DNA from 4 places in the Bacillus sp. 11C genome. Region 3 is predicted to be linked to each of the others. Evidence: predicted binding sites of a transcription regulator. Region 3 holds the regulator's gene; each other region holds the start of a gene.
The links. The regulator Rex, encoded in region 3, represses fermentation and respiration genes when NADH is low (regulators of the CRP and FNR family bind a similar motif). The targets are predictions, from matches to a motif close to TTGTGAAATATTTCACAA.
Positions count from the first base shown of each region.

Region 1: the regulator Rex is predicted to act here: its motif matches at 3,408-3,425, upstream of ACY3LV_RS01235 (formate/nitrite transporter family protein).
Region 2: the regulator Rex is predicted to act here: its motif matches at 5,023-5,040, upstream of ACY3LV_RS11885 (helical membrane plugin domain-containing protein).
Region 4: the regulator Rex is predicted to act here: its motif matches at 3,888-3,905, upstream of ACY3LV_RS00885 (nitrate reductase subunit alpha).

Region 1 covers NZ_JBUPVZ010000001.1:239,401-247,366, forward strand. The annotation lists gene ACY3LV_RS01220 (hypothetical protein) at 9-257, opposite strand; gene sacA (sucrose-6-phosphate hydrolase) at 351-1,790, opposite strand; gene scrA (PTS system sucrose transporter subunit IIBC) at 1,787-3,172, opposite strand; gene ACY3LV_RS01235 (formate/nitrite transporter family protein) at 3,473-4,243, shown strand; gene sacT (sac operon transcriptional antiterminator SacT) at 4,282-5,112, opposite strand; gene ACY3LV_RS01245 (hypothetical protein) at 5,152-5,454, opposite strand; gene vpr (serine protease Vpr) at 5,983-7,966, shown strand, end outside.
Region 2 covers NZ_JBUPVZ010000007.1:100,438-108,403, reverse strand. The annotation lists gene ACY3LV_RS11915 (RraA family protein) at 1-562, shown strand, start outside; gene ACY3LV_RS11910 (DUF6282 family protein) at 559-1,431, shown strand; gene ACY3LV_RS11905 (ABC transporter permease) at 1,503-2,270, opposite strand; gene ACY3LV_RS11900 (ABC transporter ATP-binding protein) at 2,270-3,022, opposite strand; gene ACY3LV_RS11895 (DMT family transporter) at 3,141-4,115, opposite strand; gene ACY3LV_RS11890 (cupin domain-containing protein) at 4,246-4,743, shown strand; gene ACY3LV_RS11885 (helical membrane plugin domain-containing protein) at 5,135-5,557, shown strand; gene ACY3LV_RS11880 (NAD(P)/FAD-dependent oxidoreductase) at 5,597-6,775, shown strand; gene uxaC (glucuronate isomerase) at 6,975-7,966, shown strand, end outside.
Region 3 covers NZ_JBUPVZ010000009.1:4,039-12,004, reverse strand. The annotation lists gene ACY3LV_RS13700 (glycoside hydrolase domain-containing protein) at 1-216, opposite strand, end outside; gene groL (chaperonin GroEL) at 542-2,179, opposite strand; gene groES (co-chaperone GroES) at 2,226-2,510, opposite strand; gene ACY3LV_RS13685 (type II CAAX endopeptidase family protein) at 2,748-3,482, shown strand; gene ACY3LV_RS13680 (YdiK family protein) at 3,479-3,670, shown strand; gene tatC (twin-arginine translocase subunit TatC) at 3,710-4,474, opposite strand; gene tatAY (sec-independent protein translocase protein TatAY) at 4,481-4,654, opposite strand; gene ACY3LV_RS13665 (redox-sensing transcriptional repressor Rex) at 4,676-5,323, opposite strand; gene moaC (cyclic pyranopterin monophosphate synthase MoaC) at 5,320-5,832, opposite strand; gene ACY3LV_RS13655 (ABC-F family ATP-binding cassette domain-containing protein) at 5,958-7,886, shown strand.
Region 4 covers NZ_JBUPVZ010000001.1:170,497-178,462, forward strand. The annotation lists gene narH (nitrate reductase subunit beta) at 1-147, opposite strand, end outside; gene ACY3LV_RS00885 (nitrate reductase subunit alpha) at 137-3,823, opposite strand; gene ACY3LV_RS00890 (Crp/Fnr family transcriptional regulator) at 4,042-4,518, opposite strand; gene ACY3LV_RS00895 (YwiC-like family protein) at 4,662-5,381, shown strand; gene fnr (fumarate/nitrate reduction transcriptional regulator Fnr) at 5,414-6,130, opposite strand; gene narK (nitrate transporter NarK) at 6,230-7,417, opposite strand; gene argS (arginine--tRNA ligase) at 7,552-7,966, opposite strand, start outside.

The DNA.
Region 1 (7,966 bases), on a different contig from region 3:
CAGCCTGTTTATTTGATTTTTAAATTGTTCGCAGATTTCCTCAAAAATGTTTCTATCGACTGAACAAAAAGTGCGTATTCCTTCATTTGCTCATATGCTCGTGAAAGAATTTCCGCCGTTTCACTGTGCGGTGCGGTCCCGCCAAGCATTTTTTTCAGCTGCAGCAGAACATCCTTATATTCTTCCCGCTTATCTTCAACCTGGTCCGCAGCCTTTTCCAAACATTCCGGTGTTATCTTCTGTTCATGTATATTCAAGAAAACAACTCCTTTTACAGAAAAAAATAGTAGGTTATCGTTGAAGAATAGCACAGATGGCACAGATTTCACATAAGAAAATAGAAGGATTTTCTACATAAGTGTCCAAATTCCGACATTCATTTCAGATTTTCCGGTCGAACTGGCTGTCACGTCATGATTTCCCGGGAAAGGAAAATATCTTGCACTAAAGACCTCTTCTCCATGATTGATAAAGATTTCTATAGATGACGCGTCGATAAACATGTGCACGGTATGCAAATCCTTGATGCGGCAATGTCTCGCTTCTGTTCGTTTTCCGTCGAAGCTCGTTCGCTCCAGCGTAATAACCCCCTCGTTCTGATCAAAGGAGAACGCAGCCGTTCCGCGGATACTGATTGAAAAACCGGACTCTGTCTCAATGTCTTCGATCAAGATCTCAGCTCTTTCAGGGTTTTCAACTGGAAGCGTCCCAGATGATCCATGCATGTTGATTTGTATGTTCTTCTCATTCCTGCGCATGGCTTTCAGCTCAGGCAGCGGCTGCTGAATCAGCTTCTGCCCTGATAGCGTCAGCTGTCTCGGCAGCGTCATACAGTGAATCCAGTGATAGTCAATTGTCGGATGAGATCCTTCATCCTGATCAGGCACCGCCATCCATGCAAACAAAATCCGCCTTCCCTGATCGTCTTCAAGTGTTTGCGGAGCGTAAAAATCAAAACCTTGATCAAGCTCAATAAAATCGCCATGCTTCAGTTCAGGCTTGTTATAATCAAGACGCCCGACAACATAACCTGATTGATACACGTTCTGATAATGAAAACCGTCTGCCTCAAGTCCCTGAGGTGAGACAATCAGCACATCGGATCCCTGAAGAGTAAACAAGTCAGGGCATTCCCACATGTACCCGAAATCGTCCAGCCCATTGAAGCCCGCGCCAGTTATCGGGCCGAGAAAACTCCACTCTGTCAAGTTATCAGAAGCAAACAACACAGCGTGTCCTTGCTTATTCTCCGTTTGCGCGCCAATCACCATATACCATGTGCCTTCATGCTCCCATACTTTCGGATCGCGAAAATGCGGCGTGTATCCTTCTGGAAGGAGGGCGACAACACCTTTCTTCTCAAAGGTCAGCCCGTCATCAGATACAGCAAGGCATTGATATGTTTCTCGGTTCCCCTCCTGATCCCTGACATTTCCAGTGTAAAACAGATAAAGCCGACCGTCTTTCGTGACAGCGCTGCCCGAGTAGCAGCCGTTTTTATCGAACCAATCACTCGGCGCCAGCGCAATCTCTTCCCGCTTCCAATTCACAGCATCCTGACTCGTATAATGGCCCCAGAATTTCGCGCCGTGCCCCGTCTGAAACGGCTGCCACTGAAAAAACACATGAAAGCTGCCCTTCCAATATACAACGCCATTCGGGTCATTCAGCAGCCCAACCGGCGGCATGATATGAAAATGCTGGCGGTGCGGATCACTGTCAGCGATAGGCTCTTTTTTCTCCACTTCTTCATATGCCCGGCGACGAAGCTCCTGATCATGTGATGTCATTTTTTTCTCCCCTCATCCTCATTAATCTTCATAATAAACGCTGCGGTAAACGATGACACTCCCGCAATGGCCATCCCAATCAGATAGTTGATCAAGTTGCCAACGCCAAACGGCGCAGCAATGGCAATCATCGGAATCCCTGTTAACCCGTAAGCGTTTGCAGCAACATGTGTAAAGACGACATACGCACCGCCCAATGCGCCTCCGATCATCGCGGCGATAAATGGCTTACGGTAGCGAAGATTGACTCCGAATATGACTGGCTCAGTAATGCCGAGAAAAGCAGAGAATGCAGCCGGAAGCGCGATTTCTTTTGTCTTTGCCTTTTTCGCCATAAAGAAGACGGCAAGGCCGGCCCCACCCTGTGCGACATTCGCCATTGACCAGATTGGCAGCAAGTAGTTTTTGCCGATATCAGCAATAAGTCCTGCCTCAATCGCATGAAAGCTGTGATGAACGCCTGTCAGTACGATGAGTGAATACGTGCCCCCGAAAACCAGACCCGCAACAAAACCGGCATGATCATACACATAAGTTAACGCAATCGTAATGCCTGAGCCAAGTGCTCTGCCCAAAGGACCAATCGCGATAAAAGCGACAAACCCGGTGACAATCACTGTGACAAATGGTGTTACAAGCAAATCTACCGAATGAGGAACCACTTTTCTTGTCCATTTTTCAATCTTGCTCATGACATAAACCGCCAGCAGGACAGGGATGACAGTCCCCTGATAGCCCAGAAGCGCGATATCAAATCCGAAAAGATGCATAAAATCTGGTGTTGCTTCCGCCAACCCCCAAGGATTCAAAAGCGTCGGATGAATCATGATTCCCCCGATAACCGCTCCCAAGTAAGGGTTGCTGCCAAACTCTTTTGAAGCACTGACCCCGATTAAAATCGGCAAGAAAATAAAGGCTGCGCTTGAAAACATATCAAGCAGCTGCAGCAAAGCAGACTCCTTGCTCATCCAATGAAACGCATTGATCATACCCAGTAAGCCCATTAACAGGCCGCTGGCGACAATAGCCGGAATGATTGGAACAAAAATATTAGAAAGCGTTTTCGCAAATCTCGCAGCGGGATTCAGTTTTTCTTTCGCCGCATCCTGGTGATTTACATGTTCGTCACGCTCGACATCAACTTCCTTCGAAAAAGCATCGTACACCTTATTGACAAGGCCTGTTCCGAAAATGATCTGGTACTGGCCAGAGCTGCTGAAAGCGCCTTTGACGCCATCAAGCTCTTCTACTTGTGTTTGATCTATCTTTGATTCATCCTTAATCACTAAACGCAGTCTTGTTGCACAATGAGCCGCGCTGATAATGTTTTCTTTGCCCCCGAGAAGCTCGGTGAGGCGTTTTGCAGTCTCTTTGTAATCCATCTGTTTTTCCCCCTTTTATTTAAACAAAAAAGACCTAAAATTCGCCAACGAATAAAGGACACAGCGATCCTTTTTCATCTACGCAAATTTTAGGTCTTGCCTGCTTTACCAGTCACAATCCCGCTTATTCAGACTGAGAATACGCTTTCATCATAAATCATGACAGCGTTTTCGTCAACTGTTTTTTAGTTAAAAAGTTTGATAAAACATTTAGTCATAAATTCGTAAAATTTAATTGTGAAATACTTCACAATATCATGCTATACTATGCTCAATCATCATAGAAAGCAGGAAAAGAACATGGAAACTCATGCATTGCAAAAGGTTGAACAGTACGCTTTAAAAAAACAAAATATATTTATTTCCAGCAAATTCCGTTATTTGCTTAGATCCATTCTGGCCAGCATGTTTATCGGTTTCGGCATTACAGCCGCAAGCAAAACAGGCAGCTATTTCTTCATGGCTGATTCTCCGTTTGCCTTTCCGGCAGCCGCTGTCACATTCGGAGCCGCTATTCTGCTGATTGCTTACGGCGGCGGGGATTTATTTACCGGCAACACCTTTTATTTCACCTATACCGCGCTCCGAAAAAAACTTCGCTGGCGAGACACCCTGTACCTGTGGATGACAAGCTATGCCGGCAATTTAATTGGCGCCATCCTATTTGCTATTCTGATCAGCGCGACAGGACTTTTTGAGGAGGCTTCTGTTCATTCCTTTTTGATTCATCTGGCAGAGCACAAAATGGAGCCGTCGGCTTCCGAACTGTTTTTCAGAGGTATGCTGTGCAATTGGCTTGTGTGCCTCGCCTTTTTCATTCCGATGTCTCTCAAAGGAGAAGGAGCCAAGCTGTTTACCATGATGCTTTTTGTTTTCTGCTTCTTTATTTCAGGTTTTGAGCACAGCATTGCCAATATGTGCACATTCGCCATCTCACTTTTGATCGAGCACCCTGATACGGTGACACTGATGGGAGCGGTCAGAAACTTAATTCCTGTTACGCTCGGAAATCTGACCGCAGGAATAGTGATGATGGGCTGGATGTACTACACGCTCAATCCCGATAAATAAAAAAACTTCCAGAGATCACTCTCTGCAAGTCAAAGCGGTTATTCCGAGAGATCTTGAAGACGCTGGACATGCAGCGTGATATAGCCGGCCTCGGACTCCGGCAAATGTAATTGATATTCATTTTTCAAGAACTCCGCCAGCTCCAGCGCACATCGATAGGCAAATGAATACTTTTTTTGGATGAAATAAAGCATCTCCTCATCCATATGATGGAGCGCTTCATTTGATTCCAACCGGCTGACCGCGTATCGCAAATGCGTGACAAGGCGTTGATAGGAAATGCTGTTTTCATCCACCTTTCGATTAAAGTAGTTTTCTATTTTCTCTATCATTTCTTTAATCATGGTCGTATGCTTCAGCGCTGAATACATGCTCTCCGCATCCATCTTCGCCGTATGGATGTGAAGGGCAATATAACCCGCTTCATCTTCAGGCAGAGACACGCCCAATGTCTCTTTTACGTGTCCGACCGCCCACAGGCCGACCTCATATTCTTTTTTATAGAGCGCCTTTATCTCATGCAGCAGTTTATTCTGCACAAGCAGCCCATTTTGAACCCTTTCGATCGCAAAGGACAAGTGGTCAGAAAGCGCGATATGAATGTGGTCGCTCAACGGCGCCGCGAGCTCCCCCTCCGCATAGCTGATGATATCCTCAGCAATTTCAATATGCTCCTCCGGCAGCGTTTGCAGGATTTGTTTAAACTTTTCATTCTCGTCGTGCACGACAAAGATCTTTTCCACTTTATTCATAGGGATGAGATCATTTTTCTTTTTTTGAAATGCGATTCCCGGTCCCATCACGATTTTTTCCTGATTATCCTCTTTTATTAAAGCCGCATTGTTGTTTAATACTTTATAGATTTTCAAGAGGCTATCTCTCCCGCCAATTTGCTTTTGACTGGGATTTTACCTCCTTTTGACCGCCATGTAAAGGTGCGGTCCAGCTCTCTCCTGCTTTGGCGATTCCTTGAAGGCTTGCAAACACCTTCTTTTATAAAGCGCAGCGGCTTTCGCTTTCTGCTTTTCTTCGTCATTCACAGCCATCCGCCATTCATAAAACGAAACAAGTCCTGCGGCCTGCACCGCCGCTTTTCTTTGGTATGTACGCTGAGCCGAATAGACCGCAGCAGCCGCAGTTTTTCTGTCCGGCGTCACCCAGTTCATCAAAAAGACCATCCACACCCGTAAAGATACAAGCAAACGTTTCATAGAAAAACATCCCTCCGCTTCTTTTTGGCAGGCAGCCTTTTTAGCAGCCCGTTTTCTCAGCCGCAGCCCGCGGGAAAAGACGGCCGATTTCTTTTCTCGCAAACTAGCGGCTCTAGCAAAACTCATGACTCTATGATAGACCGCGGAAAGAGAATTCTTTGTCACAATATGAGTGAAAAAACCAACTAGTTTTTAGAAGTTTTGTTGAAAGCTGAAAGAAATCAAATGAAAATTGGAGAACCGCTTCAAAAACTTTATACACAAGTTATCCCAAAGTTAAGAACAACTTAGTCACAATAGATATCCACATGTCCACAATCGCCATCTATATTTTGTATAGGAACATATATTCCCACCTACATATATACACAGATTTATTCACTTATACACAGGGTTCTGTGTATAACTCCTTCCTTATACACAAAAGAAATTCAATAAATGGTTCAAATGGTACAAGGATTTTTTTGAATTTTCAAGAAATATATACTAGATCTTCATATTTTTTTTAAACACAAAGGGGGAAACACATTGAAGAATGGGATCATTCGCTTTCTGCTACTAAGTTTCATTTTATTTTTCACGTTATCCACAGGCTTGACAGGCGTACAGGCAGCTCCAGCTGCTTCAAAAACGTCGGCTGACCTGGAAAAAGCCGAGATATTCGGTGATATCGATATGACAACAAGCAAAAAAACAACCGTAATCGTGGAGTTAAAAGAAAAATCCTTGGCAGAGGCGAAGGAAGCGGGCGAAAGCCAAACGAAAAGCAAGCTGAAAACCGCTCGCAGCAAAGCAAAAAACAAAGCCGTTAAAGCGGTGAAAAACGGGAAAGTAAACCGGGAATATGAGCAGGTATTCTCAGGCTTTTCTATGAAGCTTCCAGCTAATGAAATTCCAAAACTTCTCGCGGTAAAAGACGTAAAGGCCGTATATCCGAACGTCACATATCAAACAGACAATCTAAAGGATAAAGACGTCACAATCTCCGAGGATGCCGTATCTCCGCAAATGGATGACAGCGCGCCGTATATCGGAGCAAACGACGCATGGGATTTAGGCTACACAGGAAAAGGCGTCAAGGTAGCCATTATTGATACCGGGGTTGAATACAATCACCCTGATCTGAAGAAAAACTTCGGACAATATAAAGGATACGATTTTGTAGACAATGATTACGATCCAAAAGAAACACCTACGGGCGACCCAAGGGGCGGAGCCACTGACCACGGAACACATGTAGCCGGAACTGTGGCCGCAAACGGAACGATTAAAGGAGTTGCCCCTGATGCCACACTTCTTGCTTATCGCGTGTTAGGCCCTGGCGGAAGCGGCACAACGGAAAACGTCATCGCCGGCGTGGAACGTGCAGTACAGGACGGAGCAGATGTGATGAACCTGTCTCTCGGAAACTCTTTAAACAATCCGGACTGGGCGACAAGCACAGCGCTTGACTGGGCCATGTCAGAAGGCGTTGTCGCGATCACGTCAAACGGCAACAGCGGACCGAACAGCTGGACAGTCGGATCACCGGGCACATCAAGAGAAGCGATTTCTGTCGGCGCGACTCAGCTGCCGCTCAATGAATACGCCGTCACATTTGGCTCCTACTCTTCAGCAAAAGTGATGGGCTATGACAAAGAGAATGACGTTAAAGCGCTCAATAACAAAGAAGTTGAACTTGTCGAAGCCGGAATCGGCGAAGAAAAGGACTTTGAAGGAAAAGATCTGACAGGCAAAGTCGCCGTTGTCAAACGGGGCAGCATTGCGTTTGTGGAAAAAGCGGACAATGCGAAAAAAGCCGGCGCCATCGGCATGGTTGTGTATAACAACCTCTCCGGAGAAATTGAAGCCGACGTGCCAGGCATGTCTGTGCCAACGATTAAACTGTCATTAGAAGACGGTGAAAAACTCGTCAGCGCCATGAAAGCTGGTGAAACAAAAGCAACATTCAAGTTGACGGTCTCAAAAGCGCTCGGTGAACAAGTCGCTGATTTCTCCTCCCGCGGCCCTGTTATGGATACATGGATGATTAAACCTGATATTTCCGCACCAGGCGTCAATATCGTCAGCACCATCCCGACACACGATCCCAACAACCCATACGGTTACGGATCAAAACAAGGAACGAGCATGGCATCACCTCATATTGCCGGAGCGGTTGCCGTTATCAAACAAGCAAAACCGAAATGGAGCGTTGAACAGATTAAAGCCGCCATCATGAATACCGCTGTCACCTTAAAGGACGGCGACGGAGAAGTGTACCCGCACAACGCCCAAGGCGCAGGCAGCGCGAGAATCATGAACGCGATCAAAGCCGACTCTCTTGTCTCACCTGGAAGCTATTCATACGGCACATTTTTAAAGGAAAACAAAAACGAGACGAAAAAAGAAACGTTTACGATTGAAAATCAATCTTCCATTAGAAAGTCATACACGCTTGAATACTCATTTAACGGCAGCGGCATCTCCACATCCGGCACAAGCCGTGTTGTGATTCCGGCCCATAAAACCG
Region 2 (7,966 bases), on a different contig from region 3:
CACGTCTGCAAATATTTGCGGAACAGCGTTTACAGTGGAATACAGAGACCCGAACGAAGAGGAACAGCAAGTTGCCAAAGCAGCCGATTTCATTGATGCGGCTGACGAGGATTCAGTTGTCATTCTTGCCAATAACGGCCGTACGGACTGCACAGTGTGGGGCAACATTTTAACCCAACTGGCTATTCAAAAGAAAATCGCGGGCACTGTAATAGATGGTGCTTGCCGTGATATTGATTATATTCGAGAAACGGAGTACGCCATGTTCAGTAAATCTGTCTATATGAAAACGGGAAAAGGCCGAACGAAAAAAACAGCCCATCAGGTGCCCGTCACGATCAGCGGCACGGTCATTCAGCCGAACGATTTTGTTCGCGCGGACCAAAATGGAGTGATCGCCATTCCCCAAGACGTTGCCGAAGAAGTCATCAAGCGTTCCAGAGCCATTGAAGAAACGGAAGAGAAAATCAAAGAAGCCGTTTCTCGAGGCATACATTTAAAAGAAGCGCGTGAAATGTATAACTATCATCGCCCTTGGGAGAATGAAGTGACAGCCAAATGAAGCTTGAGCGTTTTTTAGATCTTCATGTACACGCATGGCCTGATACGTACAATAGAAGATATACGATTTTTAATCTGGGTGAAGAATTAAAAGCGAACAATGGTGCAGCCGTTATGAAAAGCCATTTGATGGCCACAACGCCGCTTGCGCATGCGGCCCGGGAGATGGGTCTTCCGCTCTTTGGGTCTATTACATTGAACCAGTATAACGGCGGTATCAACCGAGCGGTGGTTGAAGCAGCGATTGCTGCAAACGGCCCGGATCATTCTTCAATGATGATTTGGTTTCCCACTCTGACCATACCGTCAAACAAACCAAAAACAAAACAAACAACATCTCACCCGGTTTTAGCTGAACATACAGTGAAATATGAAAGGGTCAGCGAAAACGGAAAACTGCGCCAAGAAACAAAGGAAGTCATTCAAACAGCATCGGCGTTTAACATTCCATTAGCGACAGGCCACTCCTCAAAAGAAGAAGTGTATATGCTGATTGAAGAAACAGAAAAACAAAAATGTAAGCTGATGATTACGCACCCGTTTTACCAGTGTACGAATTTTACAATGGCTGAGGTCATCGACATGCTGTCTTCTTCAAAAAACGTCTATGTTGAATTTGCCGTTTTAATGAGCAAAATCGGTTACGATCGGCACGAGGATTTAGTTAAAGTGCTGAAAACATGGGGAACAGATCGCATATGCGTATCAACGGATTTCGGTCAGTTGAAGAATGGGACAGTGACTGAGGCATATACGGAATATTTGACAGAGGTAAAAAAAGCTGCTGAAGCAAACGGGTTTGATTTGAATCAAAACATCGCTGACGAGATTTGCTATTTGAATCCAACTGCTTTTTTAGGTGTGAAATAATGGTCAGCCCTTTCCTTTTCGGGAAGGGCTGATCTTTTTATGGAATGATTGTGATGTATAAATATTCTCTGTCAAGCAGAATCAGTAAACCCGTTCTCCTTCAGCTGCTGATGCGCTGTGAATAATGACGGGTATGTCAGCACACTTAAGATCACACATGTCAGTGCGGCTGACGCCATCGTTGTGAACACGATCAGCAGCTGAAAGCGTACCGCCTGAATCGGGTCCGCGCCGGCTAGTATCTGGCCGGTCATCATGCCTGGAAGCTGAACAAGCCCCAGCGTTTTTTGGCTTTCCAGCGTCGGGATCATACTCATTTTCATCGCTGAAGTAAGAATACGCTGTATGGATTGCTTCGGTGTGCCTCCAAGAGACAGTATCAATTGTATCTCTTCTTTGCGAACGCCGATTTCTGAGCTAAGCCGGTTTAAAAACAGACTTGCGAGCACCATCGAATTTCCGATGACCATCCCGCTGATCGGAATGACATATCGGGCAGTAAGCGGAATGATGTGAAGAGACAGCAAAATTCCCTGCGTCACAATTTCTACAATCGCTAACGCTGCGAACACTCTCCAAAACGAACCAACTGTATTTTTCTTTCGTTTGATGACATTTTGCGCCGCCACTACCAGCATTAACAGCACCATCAGCAAAATAAATACAGGGTGGTCTCCGCGGAAAATCAGCGACAGTACATAACCGATGACAAGCAGCTGTACCGCGGCCCGGATCGTGGCGATGATCATGTCTTTTTCAACGCCGGCTTTAAAGGATTTTGATAAAAACAAGGCGATCAAAACAAAGATCATCGTTAAAGAGAGGGAAAGGTAATCCATTACCGGGTGCCTCCCTTCAAAAATTCTTTGGCTGCTTCATGCTGCGGATCGGAGAAAAAGGTTTCGGCTGCTGCGATTTCAAGAAGCCGGCCATCCGCCATAAACCAAATGGTATCGGCAACTCGTTTTGCTTGCTCCATATTATGAGTCACCCACATGACTGTCCATTTTTTCTTTTGATGCTGACGTTTGATCAGTTCTTCAATCTCAAGAGCAGAAACCGGATCCAAGGCCGATGTGATTTCGTCCAGCAATAGAATAGAGGAAGGATTAGTGAGCGTTCTGGCTAGTGACAGCCGTTGCCGCTGCCCGCCCGATAAATCCTTGGCGCTTCTGTCTAACAGCTCTGGCGGGAGCCCTGTAAGAGAAGCGAGCTCTTCAGGGGAGTACAGCTGGGATTGATGCAGCCTTTGGACCAGACTTAGATTATCGCGCACTGTCCCATCGAGGACGGGGGCAGATTGAAACGCGAGGGCTGCCGTTCGCCTCAGCTCATTGACATTCCAATGCCTGACTTCCTTTCCGTATATTTTTACTTCGCCGCTATCAGGCGTTCTCATTAAATTGCACATGGACAGGAGGGTGCTTTTGCCTGAACCGGAAGGGCCTAAAACGGCCGCGATTGCGCCCTGTTGAATGTCTCCGGTGACATCTTGCAACACATCATAGATTTGTCCATCTTGTTCATAGCTTTTTCTAACTGATCTGAAGGAGATGGCTGGGTTGTTTTGTGTTTGATTGTTTGCTTCCATTACAATAATCACCTTTCAGTAAAGTAGGCTGATACTATATGTAAATATAACGTGAAACAGATATCTTTTGGTAGCAATAATAAAAGAGAACAGGTTTTCACCCATTCTCCGGCAGATGCTACGCGGTCAGATTTGACTGTGTTTTCTTTTTCAGTTTTCCCGGTTGTGAAGCAAAGGTGTGCAATACCATCCCCGCCATAATAATGAATAAACCGGCAAATGATAATAGGGATGGGAAAACGCCTGACAGCAGAACAATTTCACCAAGCAGCGCGAAAATCACTTCACCGGATTGAGTTGCTTCAACTGCTGCGAGCTTTTGCGGATTGTCTCTTACCATATCAGTGGCCCAGAAAAATAAAACGGTCGCAATGATGCCTGAGCTGACGGCCACGCTGAAGGATTGAACGGTTTGCCCCGCTGTCGGAAGTCCGTCTGACCACCAGCCGTAAGCTGCTATGATCAGCCAGAACGGAAGGCTGGCCAAGGTCATTCCCAGCACACGCTGAAATGTATCAAGCCGGCCTCCGTATTCCTCGAGCATCCTCCGGTTCCCTAACGGATAGGCAAAAGCCGCAATGACAACCGGCAGCACACTGAAAAGCAGTGTCTTCCCAGAAAGCGATTCTGCATGCTGAAGCTGAATGAGCGCCGCTCCGATCAGAATGATCACGGACGTGCCAAGTGAAACAAGGGGAATCTTTTGCCGAACGAGCTGCGGGCCTCCCTGCAACTCTTTTTTGACATAAAAAAGTGGAGATAGGAGCACACCGGCTACAATGGTGATTTGCCAAGTGCCGGCTACAAGCCACCCGGGACCGTATGCAGCCGCAAATGTGATCGGCGCGTAAAAAAGCACGAAGCCGATAAAGCTCCATTTGATCCAAAAAAACGGCTTTTTCCGCATCTCTTGTAAGAGAGGGGCGAATGTCCCTCTTATGATGACAATCAAACATAAAAACGGCACCATAAAAATAAAGCGCAGCGAAGAGCTCCAAAGCCAGCTGCCTCCGGATAATTCCATCGCTCTGTTTAAAATAAAGGTAACGGCGAAAAAGAGTGAAGCCAATATTCCGATAAAGATTGCTTTCATGATATCCCTCATTCTGGCATTATTTTTTATACTATACTATTCGGTATCGCCCAGATCAATGGAGTCGTGAGAAAATAAACATGTTTTACAAACCGCTATGTGTGGAAGACAAAAAATGGAGGTGGCATTGATGGAAGCAGAGACAAAGACGTATTTCTTTCAGGATGACGGCAGGATTCCGAATCACCCTGATTTTCCGCTTATTGTGTATCAAAACGCACTCAAGGACACCGGTTGGGCAGAGCGGATTGTCAACCGGCATGGCTGGTCGAACAGCTGGTCAGGGAGTGTTTTTCCATACCATCACTATCACAGCAATACGCATGAAGTCCTGATTGCAGTCCGGGGAGAGGCTGTGATTCAATTTGGGGGAGAAAAAGGGGCCGCCATTCCTATCAAATCGGGCGACGCAGTCGTGATTCCAGCCGGAGTCGGCCATAAAAAGCGAAGCGCGAGCTCCGATTTTACCGTCATTGGCGCTTATCCGGGAGGCGTTCAGTATGATATGAAGACGGGAGAGCCAAGTGAAAGAGAGGAAGCGATGGAACAGATCAAGCAGGTGTCATTGCCGGAGAATGACCCGATCACAGGAAAAAGAGCGCCTCTTTTAAAAATATGGGTAAAGTGAAGGGGAGAAAATTGGCGGATTGTCAATAACTAGTGCCGCAGAAACGTTATGACACGGGCTCCATCTAAATTAATTTCATAATCGAAGCAATTCACGTTCAAATTTTGTTCAAAAAGTGTTATCATATAGAAGGTAATCGAATTGGAGTTTTTTGTGTTTGCTATTTTCAGAGAGAGTAAAGGATTTTTGACTTATTCAATTGTTTATTTTTGAGATAAAAATAATACTGAATATGGCAAGATGAAAAACTGGGTAGTAAACATTTATTTTTGTAAATGATTGTGCATGAATTCACAATCCTTATTCTTATGCTTTCAAGTATGAGATCAGGGAGAGGCACTACCCTTTCCAAAAAAATCTGCAAACTGCTTATAGTAAAGGAGAATTGGATATGCCAGAAACAATCGATCAAACAAATGCGTCTGTCAGCCAAAGCCAGCAAGATCTTATTGATCAGCTGTTAAAGCCAGAAGTTCAAGAATCACTGACTGTTTTAGTTGACCAGCTTCCAAAACTGACTGAGTTAGTGAATATTTTAACGAAGTCTTATGATTTCGCTCAGTCTGTAGCAACTGACGAAGTGTTAAAAAGCGACACTGTCGGTGCGATCACTGAAATGCTTGAGCCTGTAAAAGAAACAGCGAAAGAAGTGGCTGCGACTGCAATCGAAGCGAAAGACCGCGCTGATGCAAGCAGCGAAACGATTGGTCTATTCGGCCTGTTACGCATGCTGAAAGATCCTCAAGCTCAAAAGCTGTTCCGTTTTGCTAACAGCTACCTTGAAGTCATGAACGAACGCGAAAACCAAAAATAATCTCAGATTCAAATTGATATAAAGGACGGAGGATATACGATGTCAAAACATATTGTCATTCTAGGCGCTGGTTATGGCGGAGTTCTTTCTGCTCTAACAGTTCGCAAACATTACACTAAAGAACAAGCAAAAGTGACAGTGGTAAACAAATACCCAACTCACCAAATCATTACGGAATTACACCGTCTTGCAGCAGGCAACGTGTCTGAAAAAGCGATTGCAATGCCATTAGAAAAACTTTTCAAAGGTAAAGACATTGACCTTAAAATTGCGGAAGTAAGCTCTTTCTCTGTTGATAAAAAAGAAGTAGCGCTTGCTGACGGTTCTGCATTATCTTACGATGCGCTTGTTGTAGGCCTTGGTTCTGTAACAGCTTACTTCGGCATCCCGGGTCTTGAAGAAAACAGCATGGTATTGAAATCTGCTGCCGATGCGAACAAAGTCTTCCAGCATGTTGAAGATCGTGTGCGCGAGTACGCTCAAACGAAAAACGAAGCTGATGCAACAATCCTTATCGGCGGAGGCGGCTTAACAGGTGTTGAGCTTGTCGGTGAGCTTGCTGACATCATGCCGAACCTTACGAAAAAATACGGCGTAGACCATAAAGAAATCAAATTGAAACTGGTTGAAGCAGGTCCGAAAATCCTTCCTGTTCTACCGGATGATCTGATCGAACGCGCGACTGCGAGCCTTGAAAAACGCGGCGTTGAGTTCTTAACAGGTCTTCCTGTTACAAATGTGGAAGGTAACGTGATTGATCTGAAAGACGGATCTAAAGTTGTTGCCAACACATTTGTTTGGACTGGCGGCGTACAAGGCAACCCATTAGTCGGTGAATCAGGTCTTGAAGTGAACCGCGGACGCGCTACAGTAAATGACTTCCTGCAATCTGCATCTCATGAAGATGTATTCGTTGCCGGAGACAGCGCAGTTTACTTCGCTCCAGACGGCCGTCCATACCCGCCGACTGCACAAATCGCATGGCAAATGGGTGAGCTGATCGGTTACAACCTATTCGCTTACTTAGAAGGCAAAACGCTTGAAACATTCAATCCAGTAAACTCTGGTACACTTGCAAGCCTTGGACGCAAAGACGCGGTTGCCATCATTGGTGAAAATTCTACACCGCTTAAAGGTCTTCCTGCTTCCTTGATGAAAGAAGCAAGTAACGTACGCTACTTAACACATATTAAAGGACTTTTCAGTCTGGCTTACTAATCTTTTCTTATAGAATCGACATTGCAGGAAGCGTTCCTCACGGAGTGTTTTCCGGCGATGTCTTTTTTTTACTTGTTTGATAACGTTAACATTTCATTTTCAAAAAAGAGATTGATCGCAGAGGAATATAAAGGTAAAATAAAGCTAAATCAAAATGTTCACGTTAACATTTTGAAATCGAATGAAAGACGGTGAGGACATGGAACCCTTTATGGGCGACAATTTTTTGCTGAAAAATGAAACCGCTGTCAGCCTCTATCACAATTATGCGAAAGACATGCCGATTATTGATTACCACTGCCACTTAAGCCCGAAAGAAATCTATGAAAATAAGACATTTCAAAACATCACGGAAGCCTGGCTGTATGGAGACCATTACAAATGGCGCGTCATGAGAGCCAATGGAATTGATGAGACATACATTACCGGCGATGCGTCTGATGAGGAGAAATTTACGGCTTGGGCGAAAACTGTGCCGATGGCGATCGGCAATCCGCTCTACAATTGGACTCACTTAGAACTGCAGCGCTTTTTTGGGATTTATGAGATTTTTAATGAGCAATCCGCGCCGGCTATATGGAAACGGACGAATGAACTGCTCCAAGGAGAGGGCTTCGGGGCAAGGGATTTGATCGTGAAATCAAATGTAAAGGTCGTTTGCACAACTGATGATCCTGTCGATTCTCTTGAATACCATCTATTATTAAAAGAAGACAAAGATTTTCCTGTCAGCGTACTGCCGGGATTTCGGCCGGATAAGGGACTTGAGATCAATCGTGAAGGCTTTCCTGATTGGGTGAAGGCGCTTGAAGATGCCGCAGCCATATCGATTACAACCTACGATGAGTTTCTAAAGGCGCTGGAAAAACGAGTGCGATACTTCCACTCAGCCGGCGGAAGAGTGTCTGATCACGCGATAGATTCGATGGTATTTGCCGAAACGACAAAAGAGGAAGCGGGGCGGATTTTTTCTGACAGATTACAAGGGGCAGAGGTTTCTTATGAAGATGAGAAAAAATTTAAGACGTATACGCTTCAGTTTCTTTGCGGTTTGTATGCGGAGCTCGATTGGGCAATGCAGTTTCATATCAACGCTTTAAGAAACACGAATACTAAAATGATGAAGAGGCTCGGACCCGACACAGGCTATGATTCTATGAATGATGAATTAATCGCTAAGCCTTTGTATAA
Region 3 (7,966 bases):
CATTTCCATTTCTCCCCAGGATTTGTACGCTGCTTCAGTTCCTGGTCCAAAATTATCAGCAGGTGTAGAGATTCCAAGTTCAATTTGCAAAGCTCTAGTTAAAGCATACATCGTGGACCAACCAGTTTTCCCACTTTCAGGAGCTGGAACAAAGCCGGGCTTTCCAGAGTAAGCAGCATTTACCCATAGTTGAACTTTCTGAATCATTTCATCCATTATGGTCACCTCTTTTATAGTATTCATATCTAGGTGGCAAGCGTATGACAAACTCCATCAAAAGGCTTTTTTGCATTAAAACACTTATAAATGAAAAATTAAGACATTTTAAATTAATACCATGCAATTATTGAAAAAGGTAAGCGGAGTCAACAATAAAATATATACCTACTTTTCACCTCATAATAAAAAGGATGCTTCCTCTAAAGTCCAGTAGACTTTTGGAAGCATCCTCAATGAATGTTATTTTTTTGTTATTTTTCCAGCTACTCGGGTGATGAGAAACGGTAAAACCCCTAATATATCAAGAGTTTTCGCCGTTTAATTACATCATTCCACCCATACCGCCCATGCCGCCCATATCAGGCATACCAGCACCGCCGCCAGCATTCTCTTCTGGTTTGTCAGCGACAACAGCTTCAGTTGTTAAGAGCATTGCTGCTACAGAAGCCGCGTTTTGCAGTGCAGAGCGTGTCACTTTCGTTGGGTCAACGATACCTTTGTCGATCATGTTTACCCATTCGCCAGTTGCAGCGTTGAAGCCTACGCCGATTTTTTCGTTTTTGAGGCGCTCAACGATGACAGATCCTTCAAGACCAGCATTGTGTGCGATTTGACGGATTGGCTCTTCAAGCGCGCGAAGCACGATGTTGATACCTGTTTGAGCATCACCTTCAGCTTCAACTGCCGCCACTTTGTTATATACATTTACAAGCGCTGTACCACCGCCGGATACGATGCCTTCTTCAACAGCTGCACGAGTTGAGTTCAGGGCGTCTTCGATGCGAAGTTTACGCTCTTTCAGCTCAGTTTCAGTCGCAGCGCCGACTTTGATGACAGCTACGCCGCCAGCAAGTTTCGCAAGACGCTCTTGTAATTTTTCTCTGTCGAATTCAGAAGTTGTTTCTTCCACTTGAGCGCGGATTTGAGTCACGCGGGCAGAAATTTTGTCTGTTTCGCCAGCGCCTTCAACGATTGTTGTGTTTTCTTTTGTAACCACAACTTTAGAAGCACGTCCCAATTGTGTGATTTGAGTCGATTTCAGGTCAAGGCCAAGATCTTCTGTGATGACTTCTCCGCCAGTAAGGACAGCGATGTCTTCAAGCATTGCTTTACGGCGGTCACCAAAGCCAGGAGCTTTAACAGCCACTGCGTTGAATGTGCCGCGAAGTTTGTTCACAACAAGTGTTGCAAGTGCTTCGCCTTCAACATCCTCAGCGATCAGAAGCAATGGTTTGCCTTGCTGAACAACCTGCTCAAGCACAGGAAGGATTTCTTGAATGTTTGTGATTTTTTTGTCTGTGATTAAGATGTAAGGATTGTCGAGAACCGCTTCCATCTTATCAGAGTCAGTTACCATGTAAGGAGACGCATATCCACGGTCGAATTGCATACCTTCAACAACTTCAAGCTCAGTTGTGAAGCCTTTAGACTCTTCGATTGTGATAACGCCGTCGTTTCCTACGCGCTCCATTGCTTCAGCGATAAGGCTTCCGACTTCCTCATCAGCAGCAGAGATCGCAGCAACCTGAGCGATAGACTCTTTGCCTTCGATCGGCTTAGAAATTTCTTGTAAGTTTTCGATCGCAACCGCTACAGCTTTTTCCATACCTTTACGCACGCCTACAGGATTAGCGCCTGCTGTTACGTTTTTAAGGCCTTCACGGATCATTGCTTGCGCAAGAACTGTCGCAGTTGTTGTACCGTCACCGGCAACGTCGTTTGTTTTGCTGGCTACTTCAGCAACAAGCTTAGCACCCATGTTTTCAAACGCGTCTTCGAGTTCGATTTCTTTAGCGATTGTTACACCGTCATTCGTGATTAACGGAGAACCGAATTTTTTCTCTAGAACCACGTTGCGTCCTTTTGGTCCTAAAGTTACTTTTACAGCATCAGCAAGTGCATCGACACCGCGAAGCATTGCGCGGCGAGCTTCTTCACTAAACTTAATATCTTTTGCCATTTTTACAAAACCTCCTCGAATTTTTAAGTATTTGTTTATTTAAGAATTAGCCGATAACAGCTAAAATGTCGCTTTCACGTAAGATTAAGTATTCAGTACCTTCGTATTTCACTTCAGTACCTGCGTATTTTGAGAAGATAATGCGGTCGCCCTCTTTTACTTCTAAAGCAACGCGCTCTCCGCTTTCTAACACGCGACCTGAACCAGCTGCCACGATTTTGCCTTCTTGCGGTTTTTCTTTTGCAGAATCCGGCAACACAATTCCGCTGGCAGTTTTTTCTTCAGATTCTACGAGTTCAATGACAACGCGATCACCTAATGGCTTTAACAATGTAATAACCTCCTCAATAGTATGAATATGTAATTTTAGCACTCAACACTAAAGAGTGCTAACACAATTCTTATAATAAAGAATCTCACTTCCAATTTCAAGTGATAAGATAAAAAAATTTTCACGCTTACATGATTCTTTTCAGCACCCTTATCCCTTAGCTTTTTCACCCCCGTTCTGATTATGTTACAATAGCTGTAGACAACGAAACCCATTTAACAAAGGAGTACATACCATTTGAGAAAACAGTATTGGTTTATTATTTTGACATATATCATTATGCAGTTTTCCTACATAATTGCGATTCCCTTGTTCTTTAGATTCGGTTATGCCGGAGGACAGCCTACCAAGGAAAACATGCTGCACGCACAAGGATTATGGTCCGTCATCAGCTTTATCGCCTGTCTCATTGTCGTTCTGCTTATTCTGAGAACGGTTCCGAAGACAACGTTGCGAAACGGCCGGAAAGACTCCGTCGGGCTTTCTATCCTATGGGCGATAGCCGGTTTTTTCATTGCCCTCTTCTCTCAAGGAATAGCAGGCTCTATTGAATATTATATATTCGGCATCGGAAGAGAATCAGAAAATACACAAGCCATTCTTAAAGTCATTCAGGCAGTCCCGTTCATGATTATCGTTTCTTCTATCGTCGGGCCTATATTAGAAGAAATCCTCTTCAGAAAAATCATTTTCGGGGCGCTTTACGAAAAAACGAATTTCTTTTTTGCAGGACTGCTTAGCTCGATTATTTTCGGTATTGTTCACGCTGATTTGAAGCATCTTCTTCTTTATACAGCTATGGGCTTTACCTTTGCCTTCTTGTATGCGAGGACAAAACGGATATGGGTGCCGATTTTCGCCCATGTCATGATGAATACATTTGTCGTTATCATGCAGCTTGAACCTGTTCAGAAGTACCTTGAACAGCAAAGCACACAAATGCAATTGATTATTGGAGGATTATTTCTATGAGAAACCCGGTAGTTTGGGGAATGATCTATTTTGCCGTAGGGTGCATCTTTACTTATCTTGCCGCAAGCTCGCCAGGCAGCATGTGGTCATTTTACTCCATCCTGCTGATGGTGTTCGCCGCTTACAACATCAGCATTTCATTTAAGATGTTCGCCTTTTCATTTAAAATCAAAAAGAACCAGAAATAAAGAAAATCCATTTCTCCGTATGAGAAATGGATTTTTTTATTATTGCCCGGAAGACACGTCCTGATCGGAAGCGCTGCTTTTCTGCGCTTTCCGATAGGCGGCCTTCGATATAAAAATACTGATTTCATATAAAATCAACAGCGGAACAGTGACCATCATATGAGACAAAAGCTCAGGAGGAGTAATCAGGGCAGCGATCACAAGCAGCGCAAAATACGCATACTTTCTGATTTTCGCTAAGAACATGGGTGTCACAATTCCAAGCCTGGTCAAAAACATGAGAATGACCGGCATTTGGAACAACAGTCCGAACGGAATTGTCAGCTGCAGAAGAAAATGAAAATACTCATTAATTCCGATCACCTGATTGACATTCAAGTCCTGAGAGATTCGCTTCATAAAATCAACAACAAAAGGAAATAAAATATAATACGAAAAAGATAAGCCCGCTAAAAACAACAAAACAGAGATCGGAATGTAACCGAGCGTTACTTTTCGCTCTTTCTCATAGAGGCCTGGACTCACAAAAGCCCAAAGCTGATAAAGAATAACCGGGGAGGTCAGAACAATGCCTATGATAAACGCAAACTGCATAAACACAAAAAGCGGATCTGTCAGGTTAAACGCGTTAAGCGTAAGCTCCTTCGCTTCATCTGTTTTTTGCAGATACACAATAATCGGCTTCGCTAAGAAAAATCCCGCGATGAAAAAAACGACAAACGCCAGCGCCACAACCAGCAATCGTTTTCGAAGCTCAGCAATATGCTCCAGCAGCGACATTTGATTCACATTCATTCGTGTCACCCTAACCTACTGATCTTCTTTCTTTTTTTCCTCTTCATCACTCGTTAATCCTTTAGTAGCGTTTTTGAATTCACGAAGTGTGTCTCCCGCTGCTTTCCCCAGTTCAGGCAGCTTTTTAGGACCGAAGATAATTAAAGCAACGATTGCGATAACAGCAAGGCTTCCAGGACCGATCGGCATATGTGGGCTCCTCCTTTCCCTCTATTCGATTTCCTCCAAAACTGAATAATGCTTCAAGAAATAAACCAGTGATTGAAGCTCTACAGCTAAATCTATATGATGAATTCGAATGTGTTCCGGCACATTCAAGCGGGCCGGCGTAAAGTTAAGAATACCCTTGATTCCTAACGCGACTAATCTGTCTGTAATAGGCTGAGCAGCAACTGCTGGCACTGTTAGAATGGCAACTGATTCATTTTTTACGTACTGTTCAAGGTCATTAAGGTTATAGACGGGCACGCCGCCTACCTCAGTTCCTATTTTACTCTCATTTATGTCAAAAGCCATAGAAATTTTTGTGTTATTATTTTTTGTGAAATTATAGTGAAGAAATGCCGTTCCCAAGTTCCCGACACCAATCAAGATGACGTCTGTCATCTCATCCTGATCAAGCGTTTTGCGGAAAAAAGACAGCAAATAATCCACGTTATATCCATATCCTTTTTTGCCAAGAGCTCCAAAATAGGAAAAATCCCTGCGAATCGTGGCAGAATCAACCTTTACGGCATCACTGAGTTCAGCGGAAGATACACGCTGTTTTCCTGACGCATGCAGATTCTTTAAAAAGCGATAGTAAAGCGGCAGCCTTTTTGCCGTCGCCTGCGGAATTTTTGATTGATCCTTATTCATTTTTGGTCCTCCAAATTATACTCGGATAGTTCTCTCTTAAAGTCACCGTTTTTCCCGCCTGTCTTTTCCAGCAAGAAAGTAGGGCCGATGACCATCCCCTTATCAAGGGCCTTGCACATATCGTAAACGGTAAGAGCGCACACCGATGCAGAAGTGAGCGCTTCCATTTCCACACCTGTACTCCCTTTCGTTTTGACCTGTGCTTTTATATGAAGTATAACTTCTTTTTCTTTTATTTTCCAGTCAAACGATATATCTACTCCGCTCAGTGAAAGCGGATGGCACATCGGAATGATATTGGACGTTTGCTTTGCGGCCATAATGCCTGCCACTTGTGCAACAGCCAGTACATCTCCTTTGCCGATATCGTGACTTTGTATTTTCTCGTACACTTCATTCTTCATGTGTACGCTTGAAACAGCCGCCGCAGTACGGACAGTCGAAGATTTTTCGCTTATATCCACCATCTGGGCTCTTCCCTGTTCATTAAAATGAGAAAATCCATTCATATTAAAACTCTCCTTAAAAAGATCATACACTATTTTCTTCTCTATGTCTTATTCGGCCAATGTATTGTTTGCTGACTTCTGATTCATAAGCTACACTTAACTTATTATAGCAGAGGTGAAATAATATGATGATCTTACAAGTTAATCAGCTGTCCAAATCATTTGGTGCTGATACTATTTTAAACAATATAAAGCTGGAAGTCAGAAATCGTGATCGCATCGCCATTGTAGGTAGAAATGGCGCGGGAAAATCCACGTTGCTTAAAATTATCGCAGGCCAGCTATCGTATGAAAAGGGCGAAGTCATTAAACCGAAAGATATTACAATGGGATATCTCGCCCAGCATACGGGCTTGGATTCTAAGCTTACCATAAAAGAAGAGCTGCTGACTGTTTTTGACCACTTAAAAGCAATGGAAAAGGAAATGCGGGCTATGGAAGAAAAAATGGCGGCAGCTGATCCGGATGAATTGGAAAGCATCATGAAAACCTATGACCGGCTTCAGCAGGATTTCAAAGATAAAGGCGGCTATCAATATGAAGCGGATGTCAGATCTGTGCTGCATGGCCTCGGCTTCAGCCATTTTGACGATTCTACACAGGTGCAAAGCCTCAGCGGAGGCCAGAAAACAAGACTGGCCCTAGGCAAGCTTCTGTTAACACAGCCTGATTTGCTCATTCTTGATGAGCCGACAAACCATCTCGATATTGATACACTAACCTGGCTTGAACATTATTTGCAGGGCTATTCAGGCGCCATTCTCATCGTTTCTCATGACCGCTACTTTTTGGACAAAGTGGTAAACCAAGTATACGAGGTATCTAGAGCTGAAAGTAAAAAGTATCACGGCAACTACAGCGCTTATCTCGACCAAAAAGCCGTGCAATATGAAAAAGATCTTAAAGTGTATGAAAAGCAGCAGGATGAAATCGCAAAGCTCCAGGACTTCGTAGACCGAAATCTGGCAAGAGCCTCTACCACAAAAAGAGCGCAAAGCCGCCGAAAGCAGCTTGACCGAATGGAAGTCAAGGCAAAACCGCTTGGCGATGAAAAATCCGCAAACTTTCATTTTGATATTACAAAACAAAGCGGAAACGAAGTCCTGCGTGTTCAGGAACTCACAATCAGCTATGAAAACCAGCCGCCGCTTTTAAGAGAAGTGTCTTTTATGCTCACAAGAGGAGAAAGCGCTGCGCTTGTCGGCCCTAACGGAATCGGTAAATCGACATTGCTGAAAACATTAATGGACACCCTGAAGCCAGATCAAGGAACGATCTCATACGGCTCAAATGTCAGTGTCGGCTACTATGATCAAGAGCAGGCTGAGCTGACTTCCTCCAAACGTGTCCTTGATGAGCTGTGGGATGAGTACCCCGGGCTTCCGGAAAAAGAAATCAGAACTTGTCTCGGGAACTTCTTGTTTTCCGGAGATGATGTATTGAAACCCGTGCATTCACTGAGCGGGGGTGAAAAAGCAAGAGTGGCCCTTGCTAAGCTGATGCTTCAAAAAGCAAATTTTCTCATCCTTGATGAACCAACAAACCATCTGGACTTAGATAGCAAAGAAGTTCTCGAAAACGCGCTGATTGATTATCCAGGCACACTGTTATTTGTCTCACATGACAGATATTTTATTAACAGAATCGCCACAAGAGTCTTGGAGCTTTCTTCAAACCATATAGAAGAATATCTGGGAGATTACGATTATTATACAGAGAAAAAAACAGAACAGCTTGAACTGGAGAAAATGAATCAGCAAGAGGAAACTGAAAAAACGCCAGCTACAGTAAAGTCTGACTCCAAACGTTCCTACGAAGAAGAAAAAGAATGGAAAAAGAAAGAACGCCAACGGCTCCGTCGGATTGAAGAAATTGAAACCACTGTTCAAACCATTGAAGAAAACATCAGCCGCAATGATGAATTGCTTTGTGACCCGGAAGTCTTTAAAGATCACGAAAAGGTACAAGACATCCATGCAGACAACGAGAAACTCAATCAGGAGCTGGAGATTCTTTTATCCGAATGGGAAGAACTATCCACAGAAGAAGCTTAAAAAAAGTCAAGCACCTCTTTTTAGAGGTGCTTTTTATCCACAGAAAATAACCTTTTAAGTAAACAAAGTAAGCGCTTTAT
Region 4 (7,966 bases), on a different contig from region 3:
GCCCGGCTTTGTTTCTACATTATTGAAGTACATATATTCCGCACCGGCACGGTTTGTCCACGTGTTTTTGCAGGTGACGCTGCACGTGTGGCAGCCGATGCATTTATCCAAGTTCATGACCATACCGATTTGCGCTTTAATCTTCAAGCCAATCGACCTCCTTCAGCTTGCGGATGACGACATTCAGGTCGCGCTGATTCCCTGTTGGACCGTAATAGTTAAAGCCGTAGCTGAGCTGGGCATAGCCCCCGATCATCTGTGTCGGCTTGACGTGAATCCTTGTCGGGCTGTTATGGGTGCCTCCGCGGTTATTCGTCAGTTTTGTGCCGGGTACGTTGATGTGGCGGTCTTGGGCATGGTGCATAAACGCCATTCCTTTAGGAATCCGGTGAGACAGAACCGCTCTCGCGACGACAACGCCATTTCGGTTGAAGCATTCAATCCAATCGTTGTCCTTGATATCCGTGTCCTCAGCATCATCTTTATTCATCCACACGGTCGGCCCGCCGCGGAACAGCGTCAGCATCGGTAAAGAATCAAAATACATGCTGTGGACGGACCATTTATTATGCGGTGTCAAATAATTAAGGACGATTTCTTTGCCCTCTTGATCTGGCCGCTTGCTTAGAAACGGACGATGTTGGAGGATCGGTTTAAATGTTGCCATCGTTTCACCGAATTCCATCATCAGTTCATGATCGACATAATAAGATTGTCTGCCGGTCAGTGTTCGCCACGGGATTAATTTTTCTACGTTTGTCGTAAACGGCGAGTACCTGCGTCCCCCTTTTTCCGAGCCGGTAAATGCCGGAGACGTGATGACCGTTTTTGGCTGAGCTGTAATTTGTTCGAACGTAAAGCATTCTTCCTCTCGTTCTTCCGCCAGGTCTTTCAGCTTCAGGTTTGTGATGTTTTCAAGTGATTCCCAGGCTTTCACAGCGACTTTTCCATTTGAAGTGGATGATAAGGTTAAAACTGCCTCTGCCGCCTGCTTCGCTTCACTTATATTCGGACATCCCTTGGCAACGCTGTCCGTTGTGATTTCTCCCAGTCTCTTTTTGAGTGATTCATATTCATCGGCTATCGACCAGCTCATCCCTTTTGTTCCGCTCGGTTTTAGGGCGGCTTGAGGACCCAGCGCTGTCATTTTGGCGAAAATTTGTTTATAGTCCCGCTCAACAACATGGATGTTCGGCATCGTTTTTCCCGGAATGGCTTTGCATTCGCCCTTGCTCCAGTCATTGATTTTGCCGAACGGCTGGGCCAGTTCCTGCATGGTGTCGTGAAGGAGCGGCGTCGCGACCACTTCTTTCACCGGCTCCATATCGACTTCTTCTGCCAAATCTGAAACGGCTTTTGACAGTACTTTGAAAATATCCCAGTCTGACTTCGATTCCCACGGGGCCGAGATGGCCGGAGCGAAAGGATGAATGAACGGGTGCATATCTGTGCTGCTGAGATCGTGTTTTTCATACCATGTCGCCGCCGGCAGTACGATATCAGAATAAAGTGCCGTACCAGCCATTCGAAAATCAAGATTGATTAACAAGTCGAGTTTACCTTCCGGTGCCTGCTCCCGCCATTTGATTTCTTCAGGGCGGATGCTGTCGCTGTCGTCATTCATTAATCCATTTGTCGTCCCCAGCAGATGCTTGAGAAAATATTCATGCCCTTTTCCTGAACTCGAAATCAGATTTGCCCGCCATACGAAGAGATTCCTCGGGAAATTGGCTTCATTGTCTGGATCTTCAATCGCGAATTTCAGCTTTTTCTCTTGAAGCTGTGAGGCCACGTACGCCCCAACGTCTTCAGGTATTGCTGCCCCCGCTTGTTCAGCTTCTTTGTATAGGTCAATTCCGTTTTGATTGAATGTCGGATAAGACGGCAGCCACCCTAATCGCGCTGCCAGCACATTGTAATCGGCATGATGCTTGTAGCGGGATGACGCAGCGATCGGCGAAGCCAAGTCACTGATCGGCTGGTCCTCGTATCGCCACTGGTCTGTTGCAAAGTAGAAAAATGAGGTGCCGTTTTGCAGCTTGGGCACGCCCTCCCAGTCCTTTGCATTTGCAATCGTCTGCCACCCTTCAGCAGGGCGGAGCTTTTCCTGCCCCACATAGTGAGCCCAGCCTCCGCCGTTTACACCTTGGGCGCCTACCAGTAAAACAAGATTTAACACCGCCCGGTAAATCGTGTCGGAGTTGAACCAGTGGTTAATCCCCGCTCCTACGATAATCATGGACCGGCCGTCTGTATCGATCGCATTTTGGGCAAACTCTCTGGCAATCTTCATGACGGCTTCTTTTTTGATTCCTGTCATCTTTTCCTGCCAGGCAGGCGTGAACGGCTCAGGATCATCATAGGAGACAGCTGATTGTTCTCCGATGCCCCGGTTCACGCCATAGTTGGCCAGTATCAAGTCAAACACGGTCGTGACACAAACCTCTTCGCCGTTCAGGTTCAGTTTTTTTATAGGAAGATCCCGCTTAAGCACTTTGTTTCCGTCATCTGAAAAATACGGGATGCGCACCGTGCCGATTTCGTCCTCTATTCCGAGTACGGAGAGACGGGGTTCTATCGGTTCCCCGGTTTCTTCATCGATCATGTGCAGGTTCCATTTCTGCTGCCCGTCCCAGCGGGAGCCCATTGTTCCTTGCGGTATGGCAAATGTGTTTGTCTGTTCATTCCAGACCGCAGGCTTCCACTGGTCATGCTCTGCCTTGCGGCCAATGTCCTTCGCATGCAGAAACCGCCCCGCTGTGTATGCGCCATTTTCTTTCGACAGGGTGACGAAAAATGGAAAATCCGTGTATTGCTTTGCATAGTCAATGAAACGTTCTGTCTCTTGGTTCACGTAAAATTCCTGCAAAATGACGTGACCCATGGCCATTGCAAGCGCCCCGTCAGTCCCTTGGCGGATACTCAGCCAGTCATCCGCGAACTTTGAGGATTCCGCAAAATCCGGACTGATCGAAATGACCTTCGCGCCTTTATAGCGGGCCTCAGCCAAAAAATGCGCGTCAGGTGTTCTTGTTAACGGAACGTTGGAGCCCCATGTGATGATATAGCCTGAATTGTACCAATCACTGCTTTCCGGAACGTCTGTCTGGTCACCCCAAATTTGCGGGGATGCCGGAGGAAGATCCGCATACCAATCATAAAAACTGAGCATAGGGCCGCCGATTAAAGACATAAACCGGGAGCCTGAGGCGTGGCTGAGCATGGACATGGCCGGAATCGGAGAAAAGCCGACATTCCGGTCTGGACCGTATTTCATGACTGTATAGAGCAGAGAGGCTGAAACCAGCTTCAGCACCTCCGGCCATTCAGCGCGCACAAAACCGCCTTTCCCTCTTGCTTGTTTATAAGACTTCGCTTTTTCAGGGTTTTCAACGATTGATTTCCAGGCTTCCAATGGATTTTGATGAGCCTGCAGAGCTTCCCGCCATAAATTGATCAGCACACCGCGCACGTATGGATATTTCACACGGAGCGGGCTGTAGATATACCAAGAAAAACTGGCCCCCCGCGGACAGCCTCTCGGTTCAAAATCAGGCATATCAGGGCCTGTTGATGGATAATTCAAGTTTTGTCCTTCCCACGTGACAATTCCGTTTTTCACATATATATTCCAGCTGCATGACCCCGTGCAGTTGACACCGTGGGTGGAGCGCACGACTTTGTCGTACTGCCATCTGTTTCTGTATACATTCTCCCAATCGCGATCTTCGCGGGTGGTTTGGCTATGTTTATTTGAATGGTGTTCGATAGGAGAGAAATAGTTTAATCTCCTAAACAACGGACTCATTTTCTTTTTCTTCATGAGCGTTCACTCCTTCCGAGTCAGGTGATGCTAAGTTCACTATAAACAGAGACAGCGTGTTTTCTTGTGAACTATGTCACACACTCTGCTTTTTTCACAAAATGTTCACACTGAGAAGAAGGAACAGACTTTCACAGGAAGTGATGAGGGCGGCGTTCAGGCAGGACGCCTGAGTCATTAGCCGCTTTTCATTCAAAGATCAAAAAAACCGGTTCTTTTTAAGAACCGGGCTCGGCGTTTTTATCTTGTGATGTATGCAGATAACGCAAAAATAGTTGATAGGAACAAAAGACATTTTGCTGAAGTACCGCCAAAAAATTCATTTGCAGCTGTGGGTTGTAAGTCATCATTTTTTTAAATATATAAAAAGGGATTTTGAGAATAAGAATGTCCGAAGAGGCATTGACTGAGATAAAAGGCGATAAATACAGCCCGCCTTTTTCATCAATCGGAAACACATCGCCTTTTTCCCACAGCGCAACGGTTTTCGATCCTTCAGGGAGCCTGCTGTCCATAAAACGGACACTGCCTTTTAATACAATATAAACGGATTGAGAATGAAGAAAGGATGAAGCCAGATCAGATGAGCCGCCGATAAACGTCCCGTTTTTCAGCAAAGTTTCGACAATGGATAGAGGCACTTCATTAAACATAGGGAGTTGTTTCAGAAACAATAAATAGTCACACTGATTCATAGGAAAGCCTCCTGTGCTAAGGATAGCTTTAGTGTAACTCGATTGAGCCTGTACAGCAGTGATGTATTTCACAGCCTGTATGATGTATGTCACTTATCGGGAGAGTGACTGTATTTATAATGAAATAAAAAAGGAGGATTTCGATGAAGGCACTGATTCCGAAGCAGCACGGCGCATGGGCGATGCTGCTGATTCCATTTTTGCTTGGGATGGTCAAGGGAGGTCCCGTTTTCTGGCATCTTCCGCTTTTCCTAGGCTTGCTTTTCCTTTACTTGATGGTCTACCCCATCACACTCGCCATGAAGAAGAAACAGATTAAATCCTATCAAAAGTGGATATGTTATTACGGTGTTCTGGCCTGCTGCTTTTTGATGATCCCTGTCTTTTATAAGCCTGCGCTCATCTGGGTTGGCGTTTCTTTATTTCCGCTTTTTCTCATTCATACGTATTATGCCCGCCGAAAAAACGAACGAGCACTAGTGAATGATATTGCGGGTGTCTTGTTCTTTTGTTCAGGCGGGCTTGCGAGCTGCTGGCTGGGGGCGGGAACCCTTGACGGCTGGGCTTGGTTTATTTTCTTGCAATCTGCTTTATTTTTTATCGGGAGTTCTTTTTATGTAAAGTCGGTGATCCGGGAGAGAAAGAACAGGTTTTTTGCATACTGTTCTTGGGGATATCATCTGCTGCTCCCCTTTTTATCCGCTCTTCTCGGAGCAGGATGGGCATTTCTTGCTTTTATCCCAAGCAGTTTGCGGGCATGGTTTTTTCACGGAAGGGATTGGCCCGTTAAAACGATCGGCATTCTGGAAATCGTGAATGCCTGCTTCTTTTTTGCCGTCATGTGTTTGTTTATCACTAGATAAAAACCAAGGACCGCCGGCGGCCCTTGGTTTTTTCAGTCAATATTGCAAATCTCCAGCGGACAATTTTCACACTCAATCTCGCATCGTAAATAGTCCCGCTTGTGCAAAATAATTTTTCCGGATTCGTCTATCGAAATCACCCCTTGTTTGCGGAGGTCTCCGAGCATACGGTTGACGCTTTCCCTTGCCGCCGCGCAAAACTTTGCTAAATCTTGATTTGTCAGCGCGATGTTAATCAGAATGCCGTCGCTTCGTTCCACCCCGTAGCTGTTCGATAAACGGATAAGAGTGGAGTAGAGCGCCCCCTTTTTGCCGTGAAGAAGCAGATCCCTGATTTTAGACTGGATTTTCCGGAGGTGGGTGCTCATCCATTTCATAAATTCAAATGTCAAAGCACCGTTTTGGATGAGTTCCTTTTCCAGCTTGTTTTTATTAATGACGAGCACCTCGCCATCCTCTAGCACCTTTGCACTGAGCATATATCTCGGTTCTTCAGTGAAAAGTGTTAATTCCCCGACAATATCATTTTTTTGGCAGATTCTAAGGGTCAGATCTTTTCCGTCAGATGTCAGTTTGCCGATTTCAATGAGTCCTGATTGAATAAGATATAGCTCTTCTGCATCCATTCCTTCCCGAAACAAATACGTGTGTTTTTCCATTTTTCTTTTCGTACTGATCGATTCCAGCAATTCATGCAGATCGCTGGAAATAAGATCACTATCAGATGGTCGGACAGAGAGAAAATTCATGAGCTCACCTCGAAGAAAGTCACGTTGCGTATGTTTATTGTAACGTGAATTGTTTTGCACCCATCGAGAAAAAACTAACAATCTTGTGAATGACCAGTGTTAGCTGACGCTCTGACTGTTTCTCTCCGTGTGCATTTTCATTCTTTCCTGCCAATACATCCAAATGACAAGGACAAAGCTGGCTAACGCCACTTCCGAAAGCGCCATAAAGCCGATCGCGTATTGGCCTGTTGCCTGAAATACACTCGCCAATATCAGCGGAGGGAAAAAACCGCCTAATCCCCCCATGGCAGACACAATACCATTGGCAATCCCCGCTTGCTTTGAAAAATAGAAAGGCACCAGTTTAAAAACGGTTCCGTTTCCTATACCTGAGCAGACCGCCACCGTTATTGACCCAAACGTATAAAGGCCGATCGTCGGCGAGAACGATAAGATAATGCCTGATAATGTAAGTCCCGCAAAAACGAACATCAGGATGCGGAGCGGGCTCAATTTGTCAGCCAAGAATCCGCCCACAGGCCTGAGCAGCGTGGAGACGGCAATAAAGCCGGCCGTCCGCAAACCGGCGTCCGCAGGATTAAGACCAAAGTGCGCTACCAGAAAGTTCGGGAGATAGATGGTGAAGGCGACAAAGGCGCCAAACGTAATAAAATAAAACAGGCTTAGAAACCAGAGGACGTGATTTCGGTAAACGGTTTTGATTTGAGCTTTTACGGAAACATTTACTTTCTTCTCATGCCGGTCGCCAAACAAAACGTGCAGCAATGCGAAAACAGCCAGCAGAACCATATACATCTGCACGGTTGCTTTCCATCCCGCAGTCTGGGCGATAACCGGCGCCGCAAATGTGGTAATCGCGGTTCCGATGTTTCCGGCACCGTAAATTCCATTGACGAAACCGTGCTTTTCTTTCGGATAATACTTCGGAAGGGATGTCACCCCAATGGAGAATACTGCCCCCCCGATCCCTAAGAAAAAACCGCCTGCGATTAAATCAAACAAAGAATCCGCGATACTGATCCAAAACACCGGAAACAAAAGCAGGATGAAGCTGATCATAAACATCAGCCGCGCACCAAACCTATTCGTTAAATACCCTAAAGGAATGCGGAGAAGCGACCCGAGGATCACGGGAATCGCCGTCACTATAGAAATCTCGCCTTTGCTTAAATGAATATCTAATGTGATTTGGCTAATGAGTGATGAAATCAGCACCCAAACCATAAACCCTGCCACCAAGCTTAATGACTGTAACGATAATTGAATATGTTGACGGTTGAACATTCGGCTTGCTCCTTTCAATGATTCAATAATCAGTCCTATCATACAAAAACTCGGCAAACAGGTTTGTGAATTACATCACACGTTTCACATATAAAAAAAAGACAAAGCCCGAAGACTTTGTCTTTTCATCATGATTACATTTTTTCCGGAGCCGATACGCCGATCAGCTGAAGCGCATTGTTCAGCGTAATTTGCGTGGCCTTCATTAAAGCCAGGCGCGCGCGGCTCTTCTCTTCATATTCAGGATCGATGACTTTCTCTGCGTTGTAGAAGCTGTGCAGAGCAGAAGCCAGATCATAAATATAGTTTGTGACACGGTGCGGAATTCGTTTTTCCGCCGCTTCCGCCACTGCCTCTGGGAAGCCGCCGATCGTTTTCAGCAGGTCATATTCTTTTTCTGATTGAATATGGCTGAAATCAAGATCTGCCGCCGGCTTTAGTCCCTGCTCTTCCCCTTGGCGAAGCATGCTGCAAATACGGGCATGTGCGTATTGCGCGTAATACACAGGGTTTTCGTTAGATGTTGATACAGCTAGATCTAAGTCAAAA